Asanoa ferruginea: one gene and its partners. The protein of the gene in region 3 interacts with the protein of the main gene of each other region in a pairwise test. Links are inferred from orthologs where the notes say so. Each region holds a gene or a part of one and is shown on either strand. Other genes may lie near its edges.

Region 1 (3,982 bases), 1.0 Mb from region 3 along the record:
GCGAATACGAGCTGCCCGCGCTCGGCGAGACGCTGCACGCGGTGCTGCAGGAGACCGTCCCCGAGGGCCCGATGATCCTGATCGGCCACTCGATGGGCGGCATGACCATCATGGCGTTCGCCGAGCTCTACCCCGAGTTCTTCGACGACCGGGTCAAGGGCTGCGTGCTGATGGCCACCTCGGGTGGTCTGATCGACGAGACCCGGCTGGGGCTGCCCGCCGTGATCGGCCGGGTCGGCGGCCCGCTGCTCCCGCTCGTCAACAGCGCCACCCGGCTCACCGGCCCGACCATCGACCGGGCCCGCACCGCGGCCTCCGACCTGGCCTGGCTGCTCACCCGCCGCTACGGCTTCGGCGAGTCCCGGCCCAGCCCGTCGCTGGTGTCCTATGTGGAGAAGATGAACTCGCGCACCTCGGTCGACACGGTCGCCCGTTATCTGCGCACCCTCTACACGCACGCCCGCTACCCGGCCCTGGCCGCGCTCGAACGCACGCCCACGGTGATAATCGTCGGCGACAAAGACATGATCACGCCGGTCGCGCACTCCGAAGAGATCCTGCGGCACCTGCCCGACGCCGAGTTCGTGAAGGTCAACGACAGCGGCCACGTCGTCATGCTCGAACACGCCGACGAAGTCAACGCGACGCTCATCGCCTTTCTGGAGAAGACCTCAGCATGATCGAGCTGACCACTGTGGACGACACCCGGGCGTTCGGTGCCCGGCTGGCCGCGCTGCTGCGCCCCGGCGACCTGGTCGTGCTCACCGGCCCGCTGGGCGCTGGCAAGACCGCGCTGGTGCAGGGCATCGGCGCCGGGCTGCGGGTGCAGGGCGACGTCACCTCGCCGACCTTCGTGATCGCCCGGGTGCACCGGCCCGATCCGGCCCGCGGCGGCACGGTCGCGCTCGTGCACGCCGACGCCTACCGGATCGGTGCGGCCGCCGACCCGCTCGCCGAGATCGACGGGCTCGACCTCGACGCCTCGATGGACGACGCGGTCACCGTGGTCGAGTGGGGCGAAGGCATCGTGGAGCAACTGCGTGACGACCATCTGGGCGTACGCATCGACCGGCGCGACGACGACACCCGGGTGATCACCCTGGAGCCGGCCGGCGGCGACTGGGCCAGCCGGGTGGCCGCGCTGACCGAGGACGCCCGATGAACCTCACCGACCTGCTGCCGAGCGAGTGGCAGACCGCGCTGGCGCCACACCTCGACCCGGCCGCGACCGCCGACCTGAGCGCCTTCGTGGCGGCCGAATACGCCGCGACCACGGTCTTCCCGCCGTTACCCGACCTGTTCACCGCCTACCGGCTGTGCAAGCCGGCCGACACCCGGGTGGTGATCCTCGGCCAGGACCCCTACCACAAGGCCGGGCAGGCACACGGGCTCAGCTTCAGCGTCCAGGCCGGCGTCCGGGTCCCGCCATCGCTGCGCAACGTCTACAAGGAGTTGGCCGCCGACCTCGGCTCCGCCGCTCCCGACGGTGGTGACCTCCGTGGCTGGGCCACCCAGGGGGTGCTGCTGCTCAACGCGGTGCTCACGGTGCGCGAGGGAGCCGCGGGGTCACACGCCAACAAGGGTTGGGAGGCGTTCACCGACGCCACCATCCGGGCGCTCGAAGACGAGCCCGACCGGGTGGTCTTCCTGCTCTGGGGCAGCTACGCCCGCAAGAAGGCGGCCCTGGTCAGCAACCCCGCCCACGTGGTCATCGAGGCCGGCCACCCGAGCCCGCTCAACCCGCGCGGGTTCCTGGGCAGCCGCCCGTTCAGCGCCGCCAACAAGGCCCTCGCCGACGCCGGCCAGCCCACGATCGACTGGAGCCGTTCGGCGCCCGCCTGACCACCCGGATAAGGTGCATATCGTGCTTGCTCTCGTCGTCGACACCTCCACCCAGGCCGTCCTGGCCGCCGTGGTCGAGGTCACCGCGACCGGTTTCGCCGTGCGCTCCCAACACCGCACGGTCGACCAGCGCCCGCAGCACGGCGAGCGGATGGCTCCGCTGGTCGAGCTCGCGCTCTCGCAGGCCGGTGCCACCGTCCGCGACCTGGGCGCGATCGTGGCCGGCACCGGCCCCGGCCCGTTCACCGGCCTCCGAGTGGGTCTGGTCACGGCGGCCAGCATGGGCCAGACGCTGGGCATTCCGACCTACGGGGTGTGCTCCCTCGACGCGATCGGCGGCGCGCCCGGGCAGGTGACGCTGGTCGCGACCGACGCGCGCCGGCGCGAGGTCTACTGGGCGATCTACGACCAGGACGGCTCCCGGCGCGAAGGCCCACACGTCGACCAGCCGGCCCGCGTCGCCGAACTGGCCGCGGACGCGACCGTGGCGCTCGGCGACGGCGCCCTGCTCTACGCCGACCGGCTGGATCTCAAGGTGCTCGACGAGCCGCGCTACCCCACGGTCGAAGGGTTCGCCGCCCACGCCGCCGAGCGGATCCGCGCCGGTGCGCCGAGCGAGCAACTCATCCCGCTCTACCTCCGCCGGCCCGACGCCGTCGCGGCGGGAGGGCACAAGCCGGTGCTGCCGTGATCGTCACGCTCACCCGGCTGCGCTGGTGGCACATCGCCGCCCTGCTGCCGATCGAGGAAGACCTGTTCGGCGCCGAGAAGTGGTCGGCCGGCATGTTCTGGAACGAGCTGTCCAGCGGCCACTACTACCTGGTCGCCGAAGACGAGCAGGAGCGCATCCAGGGGTACGGCGGCCTGGCGGTCAACGGCGACGAGGCGTGGATCCAGAACATCGCGGTCCGGCGCGACGCGCAACGCCAGGGCATCGGTCGGATGATGCTGGAGGCGTTGCTCGCCGAGGCCGCCCGGCAGAAGGCACCCGCCGTGCTGCTGGAGGTGGCGATCGACAACGCACCGGCCCAGAAGCTCTACGCCACCTACGGTTTCGAGCCGATCGGCGTACGCCGTGGTTATTACCAACCAAGCAACACAGACGCACTGGTGATGAGACGTGACTGACGAACCCCTGGTCCTCGGCATCGAGACCTCTTGCGACGAGACGGGCGTTGGCATCGTCCGCGGCACCACGCTGCTCGCCGACGCGCTCGCGTCCAGTGTGGACCTGCATGCGCGGTTCGGTGGTGTGGTGCCCGAGGTGGCCAGCCGGGCACACCTGGAAGCGATGGTGCCGACGATGCAGCGGGCGCTCGACGAGGCCGGCGTGACGCTGGCCGACATCGACGCGATCGCGGTCACCGCCGGCCCCGGCCTGGCCGGCGCGCTGCTGGTCGGCGTGGCCGCCGCGAAGGGCTACGCGATGGCCGCCGAGAAGCCCGTCTACGGCGTCAACCACCTGGCCGCACACGTCGCCGTCGACACCCTGGAACACGGCCCGCTGCCGGCGCCGGCGATCGCGTTGCTGGTCTCCGGTGGTCACTCGTCGCTGCTGCTGGTCGACGACCTGGCCGGCGGGGTGACCCCGCTCGGTTCGACCATCGACGACGCGGCCGGCGAGGCGTTCGACAAGGTGGCCCGGCTGCTCGGCATGCCGTTCCCGGGCGGCCCGCCGATCGACCGGGCGGCCCGCTCCGGGCAGGTCACGATCCAGTTCCCGCGCGGCCTGACCGCGGCCAAGGACCAGGCCGCACACCGGTTCGACTTCTCGTTCTCCGGCCTTAAGACCGCCGTCGCCCGCTGGGTCGAGGCCCGCGAGCGGGCCGGCGAGCCGGTGCCGGTCGACGACGTGGCGGCGTCCTTTCAGGACGCGGTCTGCGACGTGCTGACCGCCAAGGCGATCGCCGCGTGCCGCCAGCACGGCGTCGACACGCTGGTGATCGGTGGCGGGGTGGCCGCCAACTCGCGGCTGCGGGCGATGGCCGAGGAGCGGGCGGCGAAGGTCGGCATCACCGTGCGGGTGCCGCGCCCGAAGCTCTGCACCGACAACGGCGCGATGGTCGCCGCGCTGGGCTCGCACCTGGTCGCGGCCGGCGTCCGCCCCAGCCGGCTGGATCTTCCGGCCGACTCTGCGATG
Region 2 (3,842 bases), 2.7 Mb from region 3 along the record:
GCCGCGGAGTTGGTCGCGGCTCGTCGTCAGCGCCCGCACGTAGGCCTGGGTCTCCCGGGTCATCCGGTTGAACGCGACCGCCAGCCGCCCGACCTCGTCGCGGCCGCGCACCGGCACCCGGGCCGCCAGGTCACCACCCGCCGCCCGATCGGCCGCACCGGCGAGTTCGGCCAGCGGCCGGGTCGTCGTGCGGGCCAGCCACCAGGCGGCGCCGACGGCGAACAGGCCGGCCAGCACCACGGCGGCGACCAGCAGCCCGTAGAGGGCCTGAGGCTCGCCGGCCGGCACCGAGAGCACCAGCGGCAGCGGCTGGCCGGCGGACGGGCCGACGCGGCGAACGAACCGGCCACCGGCGGTCTCGGCGACGTTGTCACCGCGTACCCCGGCAGCAGCGGCGACCACGTCGGCGAGCGCACCCGGCGACTCGGTGCTGTGCACCGCGGACCCGCCCTGGAGCAGGGTCACCGCGGTGCCGGTGGCGCCACCGAGCCGGCCGATCATGGCGGCGTCGAGGTCATGGGTCGCCCAGATCACTCCGAGCGGCGCACCGGCCGCGTCCCGCGTCTCGATCCCGACGGCGAGGCCCAGGAACGGGCCGGCGTCCGTGGGCCGCGCGCAGTCGGCCCACGGACGGGCCGGAGATCCGGGCGTGCGCAGCCGGGGTACGCCGTCCGCGTTCTCGACCACGACGCCGGAGGCGAGCCCGCGGGCGACCACCTGGCTGGCGATGTCGGTCTGGCGGGCCGGGTCGGCGGTCACCGCGACCGCGTCGGCGGCGGCCTGTAGCTGTAGGCAGAGGGAGCTGACCGAGGTGCGCACCGCGGTCGCCGCGACGCCGAGCCGGTCAACCGCGCGGTCCCGGCCGACGGCGCTCACCGTGCCGCCGACGAAGAGCGCACCGAGCAGCACCGGTCCCAGCACGACGGCCAGGAACGCGGCGGTCAGCCGCCCGCGCAGTGTCACGAACTCCCCCTTCGGGCCGTGCCATGCTCGGCGGTGGCGTTGGCCTCGAAGGTCTAACCGGGTAAGGGTCGGGAGTGTTGCGTGCCGGATTTATCGCATAGTGGGCTGACGAAGGCTGACATGCGGGCGGAAGTGCTCGCCCGCCGCCAAGCGCTGCCCGCTTCCGCCCTCGCGGATGCCGCCGCGCGGGTGACGGCGGCGGTCGCCGACCTCGTCCGGACGAGCACCCCAAGACTGGTCTGCGGGTACGTGCCGATGGGCAGCGAACCTGGCGGAGCCGACCTGCCGGCGGCGCTGCGGGCCGCGTTGGCCGAAGAGGCCGAGGTGTTGCTGCCGGTGTTGCGCCCGGACAACGACCTGGACTGGGCCGCGTACGACGGGATGCTGGTCCCGGCTCGCCGGGGGCTGCGGGAGCCGCCCGGGGAACGGCTCGAACGCGCGGCGATCACCGGGGCCGACCTGATCGTGGCGCCGGCAGTCGCGGTCGACCGGCGCGGGATGCGGCTCGGGCGGGGTGGCGGTTCCTACGACCGGGCGCTGGCGAGGGTGCGCGACGGCGTGCCGATCGTGGCGCTGCTGCACGACGGTGAGCTGGTCGACCGGGTGCCGGACGCGGCACACGACCAGCGGGTGACCGGGGTGATCACCCCGGCCGGGGGACTGCGCTGGCTTTAGCTCGACGACGCCGGCGTGCTCGTGGCCGCCTTGGCCGGCTCTGACTTCGGCTTGGACTCGGTCTTGGTCTCGGTCTTCGACTCCGACTTGCCGTCGGACTTGGACTCGGACTTGACCTTGGTGTCGCCGCCGTTGACCCCGTTGCGCGAGTCGGTGCGGTAAAAGCCGGAGCCCTTGAACACGATGCCGACCGAGTTGAAGACCTTACGCAGGCGGCCCTCGCACTCGGGGCACACGCTCAGCGGCTCGTCCTTGAACGACTGGACGGCCTCGAGCTGGTGTCCGCACTCGGTGCAGGCGTACTGGTAGGTCGGCACGGCTTCCTCCGGATCTTGCGCGGTGGGTGCGGTGGGTCTGGCACTCAGCGTATCCGAGTGCCAATGGTGCGGCATCGGACCAGCATTCGTCCAGCTACAACGTCAACTCCAGTGCGGCGGGACGTCTTCCCAGAGCCGCTCGTCGTTGGTGTTCCGTTGCTCACCCCAGCCGTGATCCGTGTCGTCGGCCGTCTGCTCCGGGAGCAGGAACTCGTCACCGGTGAGGTCGACGGGACGCTCGTCATCGGGTGTAACTGGCGGTTCCACGCGGTTCACGAGGGCAGCGTACCCGTGCGTTCGGTAGCGTCGGTCGCCGTGACGTACGACGACCCGAACCTCGACCCGTGGCGGCGACCCGGCCCCGGCGCCGAGCCTGTCCCGGGTCGCCCTGGACAGCCGCCGGCCGTACCCCCGACTGGTTATTCGGGGCCGCCATCGACGGACCCGCCGCCGGCGGGGTGGCGGCCGCCCACCTATGTGCAGCCGCCACCACCCCGGCAACTCGCGCCGCAGGATCTCGACAAGGTCGAGGCGCAGGAGAAGGACGCCCGCACCCTCACCTATGGCGTCGCGCTGGTCGCCGCCGCGGTGATGGTCGTGCTGAGCTGCCTGCTCTGCTCCAGGGTGCTGTTCTAGTTAGGGGACGGCGCCTTCCCAGACCGCGTGCGCGCCGCTGTCGCCGGTGAGGAAGACGTAGATGCCGGTCGCGACGGCGAGCGCGATGATCACCACGCTGAACGCCAGGTTGACCCAGACCGGCAGGTGCGGCACCCGGCGGCTGCCGCTGGTGATGAAGAGCATGACGAGCGTCACGATGCCCAGCGCGAGAGTGAACCACCAGGTGCGGTCGCCGTAGCTCTGGTGCTGGCTGACCTTGTCGAGAATTTCGGGGGAGAAGCCGGCGGCGACGAGGCGGGCCTGGAGGTCTTCACCGGACTGCGTCGCGAGAAAGGCCGCGACTGGTGCGACGACGGCGAGGGCGAGGGTGGCCCAGCCGATTTTGCCGCGAACCTTGGGAACCAGCGCGTAAACCACGGCGGCGAGGCAGAGCAACGGGATGAAGACCACGGCCGCGTGGATGATCAGGGGGTGGGCCGGTATGCCCAGTATCTGGTTCAACACGCGGGCCTCCTATTTCAATATGCGTGACAGCGTACGGCCGGTCCCCGCCGCTGAAGAGTCCTTACGACGGGGACACGTGGGGTGGGCGGGGTTCGGTTCATCGTTCAACCAAATCGTCGATGAACTGCTCGTATCTTGAACGTTTCCAGGCTGCGTGCTTCCATTGCGCCATGTCCGAGACGGCGGAGGAACGGGGCGCGGTGCTGCTGCGGTCCCGCGGCATGCGGGTGACCCGCCCGCGGATCGCCGTGCTCGAAGTGCTGGCCGGCGGCGGCCACCTCGAGGTCGACGAGATCGCGACGGCCGTCCGCGCCCGCCTCGAATCCGTTTCCACCCAGGCGGTGTACGACGTGCTCGGCGCGCTGTCCCGGGCCGGCCTCGCCCGGCGGATCGAGCCGGCCGGCAGCCCCGCGCGGTTCGAGGCGCGGGCCGGCGACAACCACCACCACGTGGTCTGCCGGGCCTGCGGCGCGATCGCCGACGTCGACTGCGCCACCGGTTCGGCGCCCTGCCTCGACCCGGTCGGCGCGGGCGGGTTCGTGGTCGACGAGGCGGAAGTGACCTTCTGGGGTCTGTGCCCCGACTGCCAGCAGCGCAAAGCCAGCGACGACTGACCGTGGCAGGCTAGACCTCATGGCGGATCTGGGGCTTTTCGGACCGGGCACGGTGAGCTGGCGGGTGCATGCCGAGCCGATCCTCTTCGTCGGCGGTCTCCGTTCCCTCTTTCTCCAGGCGCTGCATCCCCGGGCGATGGCCGGGGTGGCG
Region 3 (4,946 bases):
GAAGGTCAGCCCGACGCCGTGGATGGTCGCCCCGGTCGCACCGGGCCGGGCGCTCGGGTAGGCGGTGAACAGATCGCCGAACACATCCTCGTCGCCGTCCTTGCCACCCGAGGTGCGCGACGGCTCGTCGTCGGTCACGCCCGCGGCAAGGCCGCCGGCACCGACCGCGGCGCCAGCCAGCACGGCGTCTGCGGTGCCGCGATCGGCATCGGCGGTGGTCGGCGCCTCGGCCAGCAGGGGACCGCTCGCCGACGCGGCGCTATCGTCAGCCCGACCCCCCTCGGGGGTAGCAGCCGCGGAATCCCCGCCGCTCTGCGCACGGCTCGCGGCGGTCCCGCCCGATGCCGCCAGATCCTCGCCGAGGTCGTCGTCACGCCGGATGCGGCTCGCACCCGAACCCGACGTGACCTCATCGTCGGCTGGCTCGGTCGGGCCGGCGGCCGCGCCGGATGCGGCCAGGTCCTCGTCTGCGACCTGAGTGCGGCTCACACTCGGGCCAGATACCGAATCGTCGCCGGCAGGGTCGTCCCGCCGCCGCGTGCCGCTCGCGTCCCGGTCCGATGGGGCCTGATCGTCGGCGGGGTCGTCTCCCCGACTGGGCCTCGCGTCTGGGTCCGGCGGCGCCTGATCGCCGACGGGGTCGTCTCCCCGGCTGGGCCTCGCGTCCGGGTCCGGTGGCGCCTGATCATCGGCGGGGTCGTCGCCCGGCTTGGCGGAGCTGCTGGGTCCAGCGGACCTCGCCCGGTCATCGCCAAGATCGTCGCCAAGGTCGTCGTCCCGGCGGATGCGGCTCACGGGCGGGCCTGAGGCCGCAGCGCCGTTGGTGGGCCCGCCCCCGCCACTGCTCGCAGGACCGCTCGACGCCGCCAGATCCTCGTCGCTCCGCGCCGCCCGGCGGGCGTCCCGGCCAGCGGGCGCCCAGCCTTCCTCAACGTCTTCGCCGCTGCCAGTCGTGCCGGATGCAGCAGGCTCGTCGACAGCGGCGCTGCCCCGAGCCGAAGGCGGCCGACCACCGGCATCGGCCCACGCACCACCGCGCGCCGGGCGGGCCTCAGCAGCCGGCGGCGAGACCTCGGTATCGTCCGACCCCCGCGCCGGCCGGCTCACCCGCCGCTCGGCGAACAGCGGATCGGCCCAGGTGGCCTGCGAGTCGAAGTCGAACACGTCGTCCGGCCCGGCACCCGCCCGCTGCCCGGGCACGTCGGGGGCGGGAGGCGGGGCGGTGGCGGTGGCCGTACCCCCGGAGCCCTCAGCTTTTGCCGCGCGCTCCGCGCGCGTCAACCGCGGATCAGGCCGCGCCCGGCGGGTCAGTGGCGGCGCCGGCTCCGGCGGATCGACCAGGGTGCCCTCGACGACGATCGGCCCGCCCGGGGTCTGGTGGACGACCACCGGCTCGGCCGGCTCGCGCAGGCCGCTGAGCTCGTCGGTCAGGTCGGCGGTGGTGGTCTCGATGGTCTCGACGGGCGCCGCAGCACCGTAGCCGCTGTCAGGACGGTCCCAGTCGTCATCCTCGAGCGGGCCCATGTCGGTCTCGCGGGCGGCGGCCGCCTCGGCGTGGGTCAGGACCTCGTCCCAGAGGATGCGGATGTGCCGCGGGTCGTCGATCGCCACCATGATGGGCAGGCTGGCGCCCACGTCGGGCCACTTGGCCACCGGCACCCGCGGGTCGCGCATGCGCACCAGCCGACCGGCCACGCCCGGCGCGTCGATCAGCACCTGTAGCTCGCACCGCCCGAACACCGACGACGCCGGTGGTTCGGAGACGGTGTGCACGTGTGCGGTGCCGGCGACCCAGGCGCGGGCACCGCCCCGGATCGTGGTGACCAGCACGAGCCCGACGGCCAGCACGATCAGCGCGATGCCGAGTGCCACGATCGCCAGGCTCTTCATGCCGATCCCGAACAGGACCACGAACAGCGCACAGGTGCCCAGCACCGCGGCGAACAACTTCCGGACCGGTGCGAGCGGGCGGCGGTTGCCGTTCGCCACAGTGGACCTCCCCTGAGTCACCAAGAAGGCTAGGCCCCGCGCGCCCGCCGAGGGAAGAGCCGGAGGGAAGCGGGTGATCCGCCCTCGGTAGGCTGAACCCCCAGCTTCAGGAGGGTGTTTCAACGTGTCCAGCACTACGGTCGAGCGCACGCTCGTGCTGATCAAGCCCGACGCGGTCCAGCGCGGCCTGGTCGGCGAGATCCTGAGCCGCTTCGAGCGCAAGGGCCTGACCATCGACGTGCTGGTCAAGCGCATGATGGACGCCGACCTCGCCGACGCGCACTACGCCGAGCACGTCGAGAAGCCGTTCTACCCGCCGCTCAAGGAGTTCATGACCAGCGCGCCGCTGGTCGCCCTGATCCTGAGCGGCGACACCGCGATCGAGGTCGTTCGCACCCTGGTCGGCGCCACCGACGCCCGCAAGGCCGCGGCCGGCACGATCCGCGGCGACCTCGCGCTCTCCAACCGGGAAAACCTCGTCCACGCGTCGGACTCACCCGACAGCGCCAAGCGCGAGATCGCCCTCTGGTTCCCGAAGGCCTAGTTCAGAGCCAAGAGATCAAGAGCTGGTCCCGGGTCCGCGGGGGGCACGACCGTCGCTCCCGCCGGGGACCGCTCGCTGACGCTTCGCTGCCAGCCTCGCGGCCGAGCCGGGTCCGCGGTGGTGCCTCGCCGTCGCGGCCCGGTCATGGCTCGTCGTGGGACATGGCCTCGAGCATGTCCGGGGTCAGCGCGACCAGTTGGCCGGTCGCCGCTTCGGCGACCGCCATGCCCGCCGCTGACGCGGGCGGGACGGTGCGATCGCGCAACGCCGCGATCGCGGCCTCGTCGCCCACGTCGGCGCCGGCCTGCTCGCTGAGCAGCCAGCGGACCTCGAGCAGGTCGCAGTAGGCCTGGATCGGCTCGCCCAGGTCGGCCACCCGGGCCATGCCGGGCCGGAGCACCTCGTCGATCCAGCGCAGGGCGGCCGACGCGTCGGCCATGTCGGTGTGCGACTGCTGCTGGACGTGTGCCTGGAACGCGCGCATGTCGAGCAGCAGGATGCGGGCCTGGCCCTCGCCCACGTCGAGGCCGGTCAGGTCGTGCAGCTGCGACGCGTGGTAGCGCCGCGCCGCCACCGCGACCTTGAGTCGCAACTGGTCGGTGCCGGCCGAGGACACCAGATTGACCTCGTCGACCGCGAAACCCAGGTCGTGCAGTTGCCGGATCCGCGACTCGACCTGGTAGCGGTCGTCGTAGGAGAACACCGGTTCGGCGTGCAGCACGTCCCACAGGGCCTGGTAGCGCGACCCGACCGACTCGGCCGCCGCGATCAGGTCGTCGAACTGCTCCGGCGGCTGGTCGAGCCGCAGCGCGACGTCGACCAGGCCGCCGGCCACGTTCTCGACCATGATGTCGATGTCGTGGGCCCGCTGTCCGTTGGACAGCCGTGGGTGGATCTCGCTGGTCTCGGCGTCCACCAGGTAGGCCTGGAGCACCTGGCCGTCGCGGGAGAAGAGCGTGTTGGCCAGCGAGCAGTCGCCCCAGAACAGGCCGTGCCGGTGCAGGTCGACCAGCAGGCTGGCCAGCGCGTCGAGCAGGCGGTCGCGGTGTGCCGTCTGGTCGGGTGGGATCCGCATCAGCAGCCGCCGGTATTGCCACGACCGCTCCAGATAGCGGGTGACCAGGATCGCGGTGTCCTCCTGCGGCTGCACGACCAGGCCGGCCGGCCGCACCGCAGGCAGGGCGCGGGCCTCCAGGTCGCGCAGCACGGCGTACTCCTTCTGCGCGATCCGGACCGGCAACTCCTTGAGCGCCCAGCGCGCCCCGTCGGTGTCGACGAAGCGCACCAGATGCCGGCTCGGGCCGACCGGGACGTCGCGCAGTGGCACCTCGGTCGCGTCCCAGGTCGCCAGCGGCTGCAGCCACGGAAGAGCCAACAGACCCGGCGACGTCGACCGCAGTCGCAGGTCAAGGCCCATTCACCTGAGATACCCGAGAGCGCAGCGTTTCACACGGCCGGCCGCGCACTGGCAAGCTGCGCCGATGGACCGTGAACAGATGTCCGGGATCGCGCATGCCGACCACCCGATCAAGTCCCCGCTCGACGACGACGCCGTGCGCGCCCTGCTCGCTCGCGCCCTCCCGCGCGGCGACGAGCGGATCCTCGACCTCGGCTGCGGCGGCGGTGAGTGGCTGCTGCGAGCGCTGGCCATGCACCCGGGGCTGCGGGCCGAGGGTGTCGACATCTCCGCGGCCGCGTTGGAGCAGGCCCGCGCGAGTGCGATCGACCGCGGCGTCGAGGACCGCCTGGTGCTGCACCAGAGCGAGGCGGAGGCCTTCTCCGCGCCGCACGGTTTCGACCTGGTGCTCAGCGTCGGCGCCGCACATGCCTTCGGCGGCCTGCTGCCGACCTTGGCGGCGGCGCGCAAGCACCTGGCGCCGGGAGGCCGCGTGCTGATCGGCGACGGCTTCTGGATCGCCGACCCGTCACCCGAGGCGGTGGAGATGCTCGGCGACTTCACCGACCTCGCGACCACGATGGACCGGGTCAAGGCCGACGGCTGGACGCCGGTCCACGGTCACGTCAGCACCCGCCGGGAGATGGACGACTACGAGTGGGCGTGCTGGGGGTCGCTGTCCTCGTGGGCGCTCGACCATCCGTCCGACCCCGACAGCGCCCAGGTCCTCGAGACGGCCGAAACCCGCTACACCGAATGGCTCCGCGTCTACCGCGACACCTGGGGCTTCCTGACCCTCGTCCTGCGCGAAACACGGTAGACCCCGCCGGTGCTATGGTGAACGAAACCGTTTCGTTCACCATAGCGTTCCGGGGGAGCAGTAGTGGCAGGGGAAGAGCGCGAGGAGGCGATCCTCGCGGCGACGTTGGAGCTGCTGGCCGAGGTCGGTTACGACCGGATGCGGATGGATGCCGTCGCCGAGCGGGCCAGGGCCAGCAAGGCGACGATCTACCGGCG

The links. Proteins that work in one complex are often made in the same cells at the same time.
Region 1: the proteins of ndk (region 3) and ung interact in binary tests that used the Escherichia coli proteins (3 or more experiments, as listed by UniProt). The link is inferred for Asanoa ferruginea from one-to-one orthologs.
Region 2: the proteins of ndk (region 3) and DFJ67_RS14245 interact in binary tests that used the Escherichia coli proteins (3 or more experiments, as listed by UniProt). The link is inferred for Asanoa ferruginea from one-to-one orthologs.

The regions. Positions count from the first base shown.
Region 1 is NZ_QUMQ01000001.1:1,287,174-1,291,155, reverse strand. Bases 1-3,000 are described here. They hold ung (uracil-DNA glycosylase), read left to right. Parts: upstream 1-1,158; coding sequence 1,159-1,842; downstream 1,843-3,000. Other genes in these bases: tsaD (tRNA (adenosine(37)-N6)-threonylcarbamoyltransferase complex transferase subunit TsaD), read left to right, coding at 2,963-3,000; rimI (ribosomal protein S18-alanine N-acetyltransferase), read left to right, coding at 2,530-2,970; tsaB (tRNA (adenosine(37)-N6)-threonylcarbamoyltransferase complex dimerization subunit type 1 TsaB), read left to right, coding at 1,865-2,533; tsaE (tRNA (adenosine(37)-N6)-threonylcarbamoyltransferase complex ATPase subunit type 1 TsaE), read left to right, coding at 677-1,162; DFJ67_RS06295 (alpha/beta fold hydrolase), read left to right, coding at 1-680. Also shown: more of tsaD, read left to right, coding at 3,001-3,982. UniProt on the Escherichia coli protein: Excises uracil residues from the DNA which can arise as a result of misincorporation of dUMP residues by DNA polymerase or due to deamination of cytosine.
Region 2 is NZ_QUMQ01000001.1:2,989,219-2,993,060, forward strand. What follows is about bases 1-2,860. They hold DFJ67_RS14245 (5-formyltetrahydrofolate cyclo-ligase), read left to right. Parts: upstream 1-1,083; coding sequence 1,084-1,638; downstream 1,639-2,860. Other genes in these bases: DFJ67_RS14240 (GGDEF domain-containing protein), read right to left, coding at 1-963; DFJ67_RS14250 (FmdB family zinc ribbon protein), read right to left, coding at 1,635-1,955; DFJ67_RS42685 (hypothetical protein), read right to left, coding at 2,058-2,231; DFJ67_RS14255 (translation initiation factor 2), read left to right, coding at 2,271-2,591; DFJ67_RS14260 (DUF2231 domain-containing protein), read right to left, coding at 2,592-2,860. Also shown: more of DFJ67_RS14260, read right to left, coding at 2,861-3,077; DFJ67_RS14265 (Fur family transcriptional regulator), read left to right, coding at 3,248-3,691; DFJ67_RS14270 (oxygenase MpaB family protein), read left to right, coding at 3,711-3,842. UniProt on the Escherichia coli protein: Involved in the removal of 5-formyltetrahydrofolate.
Region 3 is NZ_QUMQ01000001.1:268,130-273,075, reverse strand. The notes cover bases 843-3,823. They hold ndk (nucleoside-diphosphate kinase), read left to right. Parts: upstream 843-2,113; coding sequence 2,114-2,533; downstream 2,534-3,823. Other genes in these bases: DFJ67_RS01275 (DUF4032 domain-containing protein), read right to left, coding at 2,676-3,823. Also shown: more of DFJ67_RS01275, read right to left, coding at 3,824-3,950; DFJ67_RS01270 (SAM-dependent methyltransferase), read left to right, coding at 4,015-4,749; DFJ67_RS01265 (TetR/AcrR family transcriptional regulator), read left to right, coding at 4,813-4,946. UniProt on the Escherichia coli protein: Major role in the synthesis of nucleoside triphosphates other than ATP. The ATP gamma phosphate is transferred to the NDP beta phosphate via a ping-pong mechanism, using a phosphorylated active-site intermediate.